DNA from 4 places in the Pseudodesulfovibrio nedwellii genome. Region 3 is predicted to be linked to each of the others. Evidence: predicted binding sites of a transcription regulator. Region 3 holds the regulator's gene; each other region holds the start of a gene.
What was found. The regulator sigma-54, encoded in region 3, starts transcription at its own class of promoters, with help from an activator protein. The targets are predictions, from matches to a motif close to CTGGCACGGNNNNTGCTT.
Positions count from the first base shown of each region.

Region 1 (2,207 bases), 250 kb from region 3:
AGAGTATCGTCAGCGATCTCGCAAGCGTTATTGATTCGACAGTAGTCTTTTACAGGCGTGTTCTATGGCCGTGTTGCAAATCCTTCCCTGAGCGGGTACACCCTGCCTCATCATGATCGAAGCTGAATTTTCCCGACATTTACTTGAGTGGTATGATGCCAATCGCCGAGAATTGCCGTGGCGTAAAACTCCAGAGCCATATGCTGTTTGGGTCTCTGAAATTATGGCCCAGCAGACACAGATTGACCGTGTAGTTGGGTATTATGACCGGTGGATGAAACGATTCCCTGATGTGAATTCTTTGGCCTGTGCTCACGAAGAGGATGTCCTTAAACATTGGGAAGGGCTGGGGTACTATTCACGGGCGCGCAACATGCTCAAGGCGGCAATCGTTATTGTTCAGGGCCATGGTGGAGAATTTCCGACAGATTATGCGGACATTCGTGGTTTACCCGGTATTGGAGAGTACACAGCCGGTGCCATTACCAGCATAGCTTTTGGACAACCAGAGCCTGCTGTTGACGCCAATGTGCTTCGTGTTTTTGCCCGGTTGCTTAACATGGAAGAATCGGTTCGTGGCGCCAAAGGGCGTTCTCGCGTTGAAAAGCAGGTACGTACACTTATTCCGACTGATAGAGCCGGTGATTTTAATCAGGCCATAATGGAATTGGGTGCGCTGGTTTGCATCAAGAATCCTGATTGTGAGCAATGTCCGGTTCTGGTGTATTGTAAATCTTATGGCGCAGGAACCGTGTTGCAACGTCCAGTCTTGCCCGCACCCAAAAAGATCATGCGTATTAATATGGCGACCGGTGTGTTGGTGCATGAAGGGAGGCTTCTTATCCAGAAGCGTAAGGCCGATGATGTTTGGCCTGGCCTGTGGGAATTTCCGGGTGGAGGGATTGAAGACGGGGAAACTCCCGAACAAGCTATTATACGTGAGTATATGGAAGAGGTCGAGCTGGCGATTGATCCGGTGGAAAAAATTATCACCATTGTTTATAATTATACTCGCTATCATGTGACCATGCATTGTTTTCTCTGTCGATTTGCCGAAGAGCCGTCCGAGCCTGTGTTCAATGAAGCTGCTGAGGGCGGATTTATGCTTCCTGCTGAATTGGAATCCTATGCTTTTCCTGCTGGGCAACGTCGTCTTGTTGAATTCATGAAAAACGACAGATCTTTTGACGCGTTGTTTTCAGATGTGTAAATATCTTTTTAATTATAGAGGGTTGTCTTAATCGGCACACCCTTTGCTTTTCTCCTTGCGGAGGTCTGTATACAGGCCAAAACTTTGACGCAGGAGTTCTGCATGTCTTTTGGCAAGATCAACGATTATGCCGCTTTGGTTAGTGGGCAGGTTCGCAACGGGATGCAATCCGGGGTGACCGATGGGGTGCGTAATAAGCAGTTTCAGACAGCTTTAGATTCCCAGATGACCATGGCGCAAAGTCTTTTTGGAGAAGGGTCTGATTCATATGGGGAGGGGAGTTCCTCTGGTTCGTTTGACGTCTCCATGATCAATGATTCATCAATGCTGGAGGCCTTGGCAACCATTACGCGACTCATGCGTGATGAGGCTGCTCTTCCGCAGCGCAAAGTTGTGTCGGATTCAAGTCCCAGCGTTGGACGTCCTTCAAAAAGCGATGTTTTGAAATCTCCAGTTCATGTTCCCGGTGAATTGTCGGCGCAGTTTGAATCTGGTCGAAATGGTGTGTCTGCTATCGGCTATGATCGTGTCGGCGGGACTTCATATGGAAAGTATCAAATTGCTTCAAAGCCCGGCACAATGGATCGATTTTTGTCCTACCTTGATAAGACCGCTCCTGATCTTGGTGAGCGGTTACGAGAGGCTGGTCCAGCAAATACCGGGTCCAAGGAGGGCGGTATGCCACTAGAGTGGCGAGCTATAGCCGCAGAATCGCCAGTACGCTTTGAGAAAATGCAACACGATTTTATTGCCGCAGAAACGTATCAGCCGGCACGAAATATGATTTTGCGACAGACTGGTCTTGATTTTGATAACGCTCCACCGGCTTTACGCGAGGTGTTGTGGTCCACATCGGTTCAACATGGTCCGACCGGGGCTGCTAAAATTTTTAATAAGGTCATCGACCGTTTTGTGAAAGGCGGACAGAAAGTTAATTTCAATGCTTCCCTCATTGAGGGGGTGTATGACAGCCGGAAAGGACAGTTCGGATCTTCAA
Region 1 covers NZ_AP026709.1:942,901-945,107, reverse strand. The annotation lists gene SYK_RS04670 (tetratricopeptide repeat protein) at 1-34, shown strand, start outside; gene mutY (A/G-specific adenine glycosylase) at 113-1,210, shown strand; gene SYK_RS04660 (VgrG-related protein) at 1,313-2,207, shown strand, end outside.
Region 1: the regulator sigma-54 is predicted to act here: its motif matches at 1,242-1,259, upstream of SYK_RS04660 (VgrG-related protein).

Region 2 (2,207 bases), 640 kb from region 3:
TGTCAGTCAGGAATTTTCCGAACTCGGCAAGACCGGACTTATCGGTTACGGACAATATAGCTCGTTTGACGGGCAACAATTTCATCACAGACCTCTCTTCTTGTTTCGAGAGGCTCTGCCAGATTCACGCCATAAACGCAAGTAAATGAGTCCGTGATGAAACGATAAAAGGGCCACAGAGAGCCAAAAAACACACCTCACACAACGTCAAGACTGTCGTCTCCCGACAGGATAGGATGCTATATTTCTGAAAAAATATGGATGTATGACTATAAAACAATAAGACATGAGCGGAAGCGTACGAGTGCAAGGCGCAAAAAAAGAATGAGACCGACGCGTAGTCCACTACGCGAGGATTCAGGCTTTTTAAAACAACGCAACAGTCGTGCGCTTATGCACAGCCTTCCTCAGAGGCTGGCTCCCCGCTCCACCAACCATGTGACACGGTGGCGGAACGGGAAACCAACGGGGAGGGGAGACCGTAGTTAGGACTGGAACTGTTCGAGCATTTCCTTGGCGGCTTCGTGATTCGGGTCTGCTTCAAGAATAATCTCAAGCTGAGCCCGTGCCGCATCTTTCTGATCGAGGCAGACAAAGCTTCCCGCCAGGGAATACCGCACTTCGTGCTTGCCCGGGTCAATCTCAAGGTAAGCTTCGAGATGTGGAATTATCTCTTCCAAACGTTCCAACTCATGGCCGAGCCTGATCAAACTGAACAGGGCCACCATATTTTCGGGATTCAGGGTTATGGCTTCGGTAAACAGGGAGTATGCTTCCTCTGTTTCACCATTTTCCAGCCGAATAAGCCCTATCCCAGAAAGACTTTTGTCAGAAGGCTCAATAGTGTGAGCTTTCTCATACATGCGCATGGCGTCTTCCAGTTGACCGCGCTGAACAGCAACGGTTGCCAGGCCGAGATAAGGATCGGGATGAATGCCATTAGAGCTTACAGCTTTCTTGTAATACTCTTCAGCTTTGTCGAGCTCACCCATAAACAGGTAGCATTCACCGAGTTCTTTGTTGATTTCGTAATCCAGATGACCACTCATAATGTCCCCTCCATTTCTCCCTTACCCGGAGGCCGGGTTGAAAAGATCTCCACGGTCACAGTTGACCGCACTGAATCTAGCAATGGCTGTGCCAAAGTCATGTGTTTCCCGATAGAGTCACAACGACATATATCTCTAACATATTGATAAATATTATTTTATGGTAAAACCAGCAATTCAACCCCATAGACCGTAAACGGCTTCACTCCTCTGAAAAGGGAATATTCTGCCCCTGTATTCATTATAAAAATGACGCCGTGCCTTCTTCCAATCAGCTTCTAAAAACATCAAGGAAACCGGAATAAACTTAATATTCTTTTATTTCAAGATGTTATTTGTTTGGAACGGGAGTTGCTTAACCTCTTGCGGACCTGACGGAAAAACAAGCTTGTCAGGAAACCGAACATCGCAGCGAATGCAGGAGGATCAAGGCATGAGAGAGCTTTTCGGACGACACATTCAATTGACAGGCAAGGTCATGGACCTGCACCTGCAACGTCAAAATCTCGTCACTGGCAACATCGCCAACTTGAATACACCGGGGTACAAAGCCCGTTCCATTGAATTTGAGGACAAGCTGCAAAAAGCGCTCAATCAGGATGGAATAGGAAAAATGACCCGTACCTCCAAGGCTCACCTTCCTTCCACATTCAACCCTGACGGATTTTCAGGTGATGGCTTGAAAAGTTTCAAGGCCCGGGAAATATACGGTCAGGACTCGGTGGACCTGGATAAAGAAATGGCAACAAACGCCAAAAACACCATGATGTACAACGCTCTTGCCATGGTCATTAAAAAGAATTTTTCAGGCATGGGCAAAGTCATAATGGATGGAGCGAAGTAATATGGATTTCATGACAGCAATGGACATCAGCGCATCCGGCCTCAAGGCCCAGCGTGCCCAGCTGAATGTCATTTCAATGAACATGGCAAATATCAGGACCACCAAGACAGAAGACGGTGGCCCTTATCAGCGCAAGTCCGTGTCTTTCGAATCCACGCCCGTGTACTCACCCTTCGCTCAGGAAATGCACGACCAGCTGAACCGCGACCTAAAAGGTGTCAAGGTACTCGGCGTGACAGCGGACGAACGTCCTTTCAAACAGGTATTCGAGCCGCATCACCCAGATGCCAACGATCAGGGTTATGTCACCTACC
Region 2 covers NZ_AP026709.1:1,334,661-1,336,867, forward strand. The annotation lists gene SYK_RS06400 (IMP cyclohydrolase) at 1-85, opposite strand, end outside; gene SYK_RS06405 (tetratricopeptide repeat protein) at 486-1,049, opposite strand; gene flgB (flagellar basal body rod protein FlgB) at 1,483-1,893, shown strand; gene flgC (flagellar basal body rod protein FlgC) at 1,895-2,207, shown strand, end outside.
Region 2: the regulator sigma-54 is predicted to act here: its motif matches at 1,389-1,406, upstream of flgB (flagellar basal body rod protein FlgB).

Region 3 (2,207 bases):
TACTTGATCCTCAATTTATTCTTTTGGATGAACCCTTTGCCGGTATTGATCCTATTGCTGTTATCGACATTCAGGAGATCATTTCCGTGCTGAAAAGCATGGGGATTGGTATTTTGATTTCAGACCATAATGTTCGAGAAACACTCAATATTTGTGACAGAGCGTACCTCGTTTACGAAGGCAATGTCATTCTTGAGGGTTCCCCCGAAGAAATCGTTCAGAACAGTCGTGCCCGTCAAATTTATCTGGGTGAAGATTTCCGACTGTAAGTACTAATTACTTAACTTTCATGCATTCGCGATTTACAGGGTTCCTAAAGGTTGGTACACTTTTTTCATGCGACTTTCACAGTGCTATATCGTTAATAGTAACGGCATGTTATAACAATGTCCTTGCTTCGTTATCGCAGGTGTGACATACTCAAAACAGAATTATAAAGGTATGGCCGGAAAAGAATTCAAACCGGTAGTGTGAACGAGATCATATTAGCCTTTCGAGATATACATTATGGGATTGGAACTCAGACAACAACTCAAGCTTTCTCAACAACTGGTTATGACTCCACAGTTGCAGCAGGCAATAAAACTGCTGCAACTTTCACGTCTTGAGTTGCTTGAAACTGTTCAGCAAGAACTTATGGAAAATCCTTTTCTTGAAGAAAAGGAAACAGAAGCAGATGTTTCTGAACCTGCCGAAGTCCTTACTGAATCTCAAGCTGAGGAAGAACTGGTCCGCAATGCCGATTGGGAAAATTATCTCGGCGAATTTTCAAGCACTTCAAAGCAGGCGACCGGACGAGATTCAGAAATCCCGGAAGAGGGCATGTCCTTTGAGGCCCGCCTTGCTTCCAAGCCATCCCTTGAAGGGCACATCAATTGGCAGATGCGTCTTTCCAATTTTTCCGAACTCGAAATTGCTATTGGTGAAATAGTTCTCGGAAATGTTGATTCAAATGGGTATTTGCAAGCTTCTATCGAAGAGCTTCAATCAATGGTTCAGGCTTCGGATGCAGAAATTGAATCCACTATTAAGCGTATTCAGCGCCTCGATCCGGTAGGAATCGCCGCACGAGATCCACAAGAATGTTTGCTCGTTCAGATGGACGTTCTTGGCTATGATGATCCTATTCTTGTTTCATTAGTTACCGATCATCTGGAAGATCTGGAAAAGAATCGGTACAAGCCATTGGCCCGCAAGTTTAAGATTTCTATGGAAGAGCTCAAAGAATATCTGGACATGATGCAGACTCTTGATCCCATGCCCGGGACAAATTTTTCAAGTACTGAGCCTCATTACGTCAGTCCGGATGTCTTCGTTTATAAATATGGTGAAGATTTTGTCATCATCCTTAATGAAGATGGGTTACCTCGTTTGCAGATGAATGCTTTTTATATGGACTCCATGAAAGGTGCTGCCAATAAGGAAAAAGAATATTTTCAGGAAAAGATGCGATCTGCCGCATGGCTTATGAAAAGTCTGTACCAGCGTCAGAGAACATTGTATAAAGTAGTTGAGAGTATTGTCGGCTTTCAGAGAAACTTTTTTGAAGAAGGTGTGACAAAGCTCAAACCCCTGATCCTCAAGGAGGTAGCCGAGGACATTGAGATGCATGAATCCACGGTGAGCCGTATTACAACCAGTAAATATGTCTCAACTCCACATGGTATTTTTGAATTGAAGTTTTTCTTCAACTCAGCCTTGGATTTGAACGATGGTTCGCAGGTGGGTTCAGAGAGCGTCAAAGCGCTCATCAAGAGAATGATTGCAGATGAAGACACGAAAAAACCGCTCAGTGATGAACGGATAGGCGAAATACTTCAAGATGAACTTGATGTGAATATCGCTCGACGTACTGTCGCAAAATACCGTTCCGCCATGGGTATCCCGTCTTCATCAAAACGCAAGCAGTATTTTTAATCCTGTTTGCCGCACTCACAACCAGGAGGCAACGTATGAACATTAGCTTCACTTTCAAGAACTTTGAGCCGTCCGATCATCTCAAGGGATACGCTAAGAAGCGTTTTGAAAAAGTAGCAAGATACGTTTCCGATTCGGAGGCCGATCTCCAGGTAAATCTGTTGGTCGACAAATTTCGCCATAAGGCGGACGTTCTTTTGAATTCGGATCGCATTCACATATCGGCCTATGAGGCTTCTGAAGATATGTATTCCACCATTGATATGGTGCTGGACAAGCTGGAAGCCCAG
Region 3 covers NZ_AP026709.1:690,535-692,741, reverse strand. The annotation lists gene lptB (LPS export ABC transporter ATP-binding protein) at 1-269, shown strand, start outside; gene rpoN (RNA polymerase factor sigma-54) at 508-1,917, shown strand; gene hpf (ribosome hibernation-promoting factor, HPF/YfiA family) at 1,953-2,207, shown strand, end outside.

Region 4 (2,207 bases), 1.3 Mb from region 3:
TTGGTGGGCACACCGTTGTAACCGGTTGCGAGGATACGCTTGTCGCGTACGGCTATGGCACCCACGGCGCGGCGGGTGCAGGTGGAGCGCTGGGCCACCAAATGGGCAATGCGCATGAAGTATTCAGGCCAAGGTAATCTGTTCGACATGGAAGCTCCTCGAACGGTCAAGGTGTGGAAACCGGTTTGATTTATCTATCATTTCTTACAAGGAAAGGAAACGGTGCATATGGCTGTACACCATGCTTCGTGACAGTGGACTGTGAGCGTCAACAGTCATCGTGAAAAAGGGATCGCCCCCCGGACCGGGGTGCGGAATCTAGATGCCTCAGCCGCCGCCGGAGCCGCAGCCGGAGTCCTGCAATGCATCGAGGTTGAGGCCTCCGCCGTCAGTCTTTACGGCGCAGGCGCTCATGAGCTTTTCTGTCTTTTCCGAGCCACATTTTGGACAGACCACAGTGGCGTCTTGAGAAAAGACAAGTTCTTCGAACTCATTGTCGCATTCTTTGCAGATGTATTCGTATATGGGCATTGCATTACCTTGGATTGACGTTCAAGTTGTGTCCTGCTGTCAATGTGAGACTTTTGTTCATGATGTCAAGGAATGTCGCTTGCACATTGCACGTGATTTGTGCAATGTGTGTGCATAAAAATGCACAAAAGTAGACTTTGAGCGTGAAGACCTTTTTGAATTATTCTTTTAAATCGAACTGTTAAAATGTTGGCACGGTGTGTGCTTAATAAGTCACAGAAGATAACACACACTCTCTTCATCCTGATTGCAAAAAACATTTTAATATTTTCGGAGGAACAATGAACAAAAAGAACATCACCATCACGGCTTTGGCAGCTGTCCTGGTCCTGAGCATGGCCGCAATGGCAATGGCTGGTCAAGGGTATGGACACGGTCAAAGGGCTGGAAACGGTTGCGGCGGCAACGGTGTATACAGTCAGTTGACCCCGGAAAAGCAGGTTGCAGTCGACAAGATCTTTGATAAGTACCAGCCCAAATTCACCGAGCTGCGTGATCAGATGTGGGCAAAACACGCCACTTTGCAGGCCATGGTTAACGGTGGCAATGCCGATGAGCAGAAGATCACCAAGCTGACGACTGATATGACCAAGCTGCGTGCTCAGATGCGCGACACCCGTGATTCCATGCGTGCTGAACTTGAAAAAGAAACCGGTATCGTAGCATTCAACGGTCGTGGTCCCGGACAACGTCAGGGACGTGGATATAATGGCGATTGTTATGGTCAGGGACGTGGCGACGGATATAACTGCAACGGTCAGGGCCCCCGTTTTAACTAGATAATATTTCCTATAACCAGGAAAACAGGACGCTTGCGGGACGGTCTGCCATGGTGGCGGCCGTCCCGCAAATAATAATAAACTTCGGATAGCTTCACGCGTAAAATTCAGTACAGTGGAGTATGCATCTTTTTGAGGAGGCATTTTGACCATGAGGAAAATTACATCCCTGACAGGCCTTTTGTCTTTTCTCATCACGCTGTTGACCAGCGTGATTTTGTACGTTGTACCCGAGGGGCGCGTGGCCTACTGGGCTGACTGGCATCTGCTCGGTTTAACCAAAACCCAGTGGGGGGACATCCATACTACCGTGGGAACGCTTTTCTTGGTCGCCATGTTCCTGCATATCTGGTTGAACTGGAAGCCACTCATGGCCTACATGAAGAATCGGGCGCGTGAGCTTGTGATTTTGACTGTTCCTATGGTCATCAGTCTGGTTCTGACGCTTTTCGTGCTTGTTGGCACATTGCTCGGGTTGCCACCCATGCAGCAGTTGCTCGATTTTTCTGCCGAGATAAAGGACGAAGCAACAACGACCTATGGCAATCCGCCGTATGGTCACGCCGAAACTAGCCCTCTCATGAAGTTTTGTGGTTTTCTTGGCCTTGACGCGGCAAAGGCTGTGGAGACTCTTCACGCTGCCGGATATGATTCCACCATCAACGAGCAGTCTCTCATCAAAGACATAGCCCGTTCCAAGGGTGTCAGTCCGCAGCAGGTTTATGACACCATCCGTGGCGGTCAGGATGTTGATTTGTATAAGGGAATGCCTGCCGTCCCCCCTGCTGGTACAGGTAAGCTTAAGGTTGGGGATGTGTGCAACACGTATGGTCTCGACGTTGACGAAGTCCTTGCGAAGCTCAAGGCTGCAGGCATGGACGCCACTCCTGAAAGTTC
Region 4 covers NZ_AP026709.1:1,977,900-1,980,106, reverse strand. The annotation lists gene SYK_RS09280 (deoxycytidylate deaminase) at 1-149, opposite strand, end outside; gene SYK_RS09275 (FmdB family zinc ribbon protein) at 328-531, opposite strand; gene SYK_RS09270 (Spy/CpxP family protein refolding chaperone) at 813-1,310, shown strand; gene SYK_RS09265 (DUF4405 domain-containing protein) at 1,462-2,207, shown strand, end outside.
Region 4: the regulator sigma-54 is predicted to act here: its motif matches at 721-738, upstream of SYK_RS09270 (Spy/CpxP family protein refolding chaperone).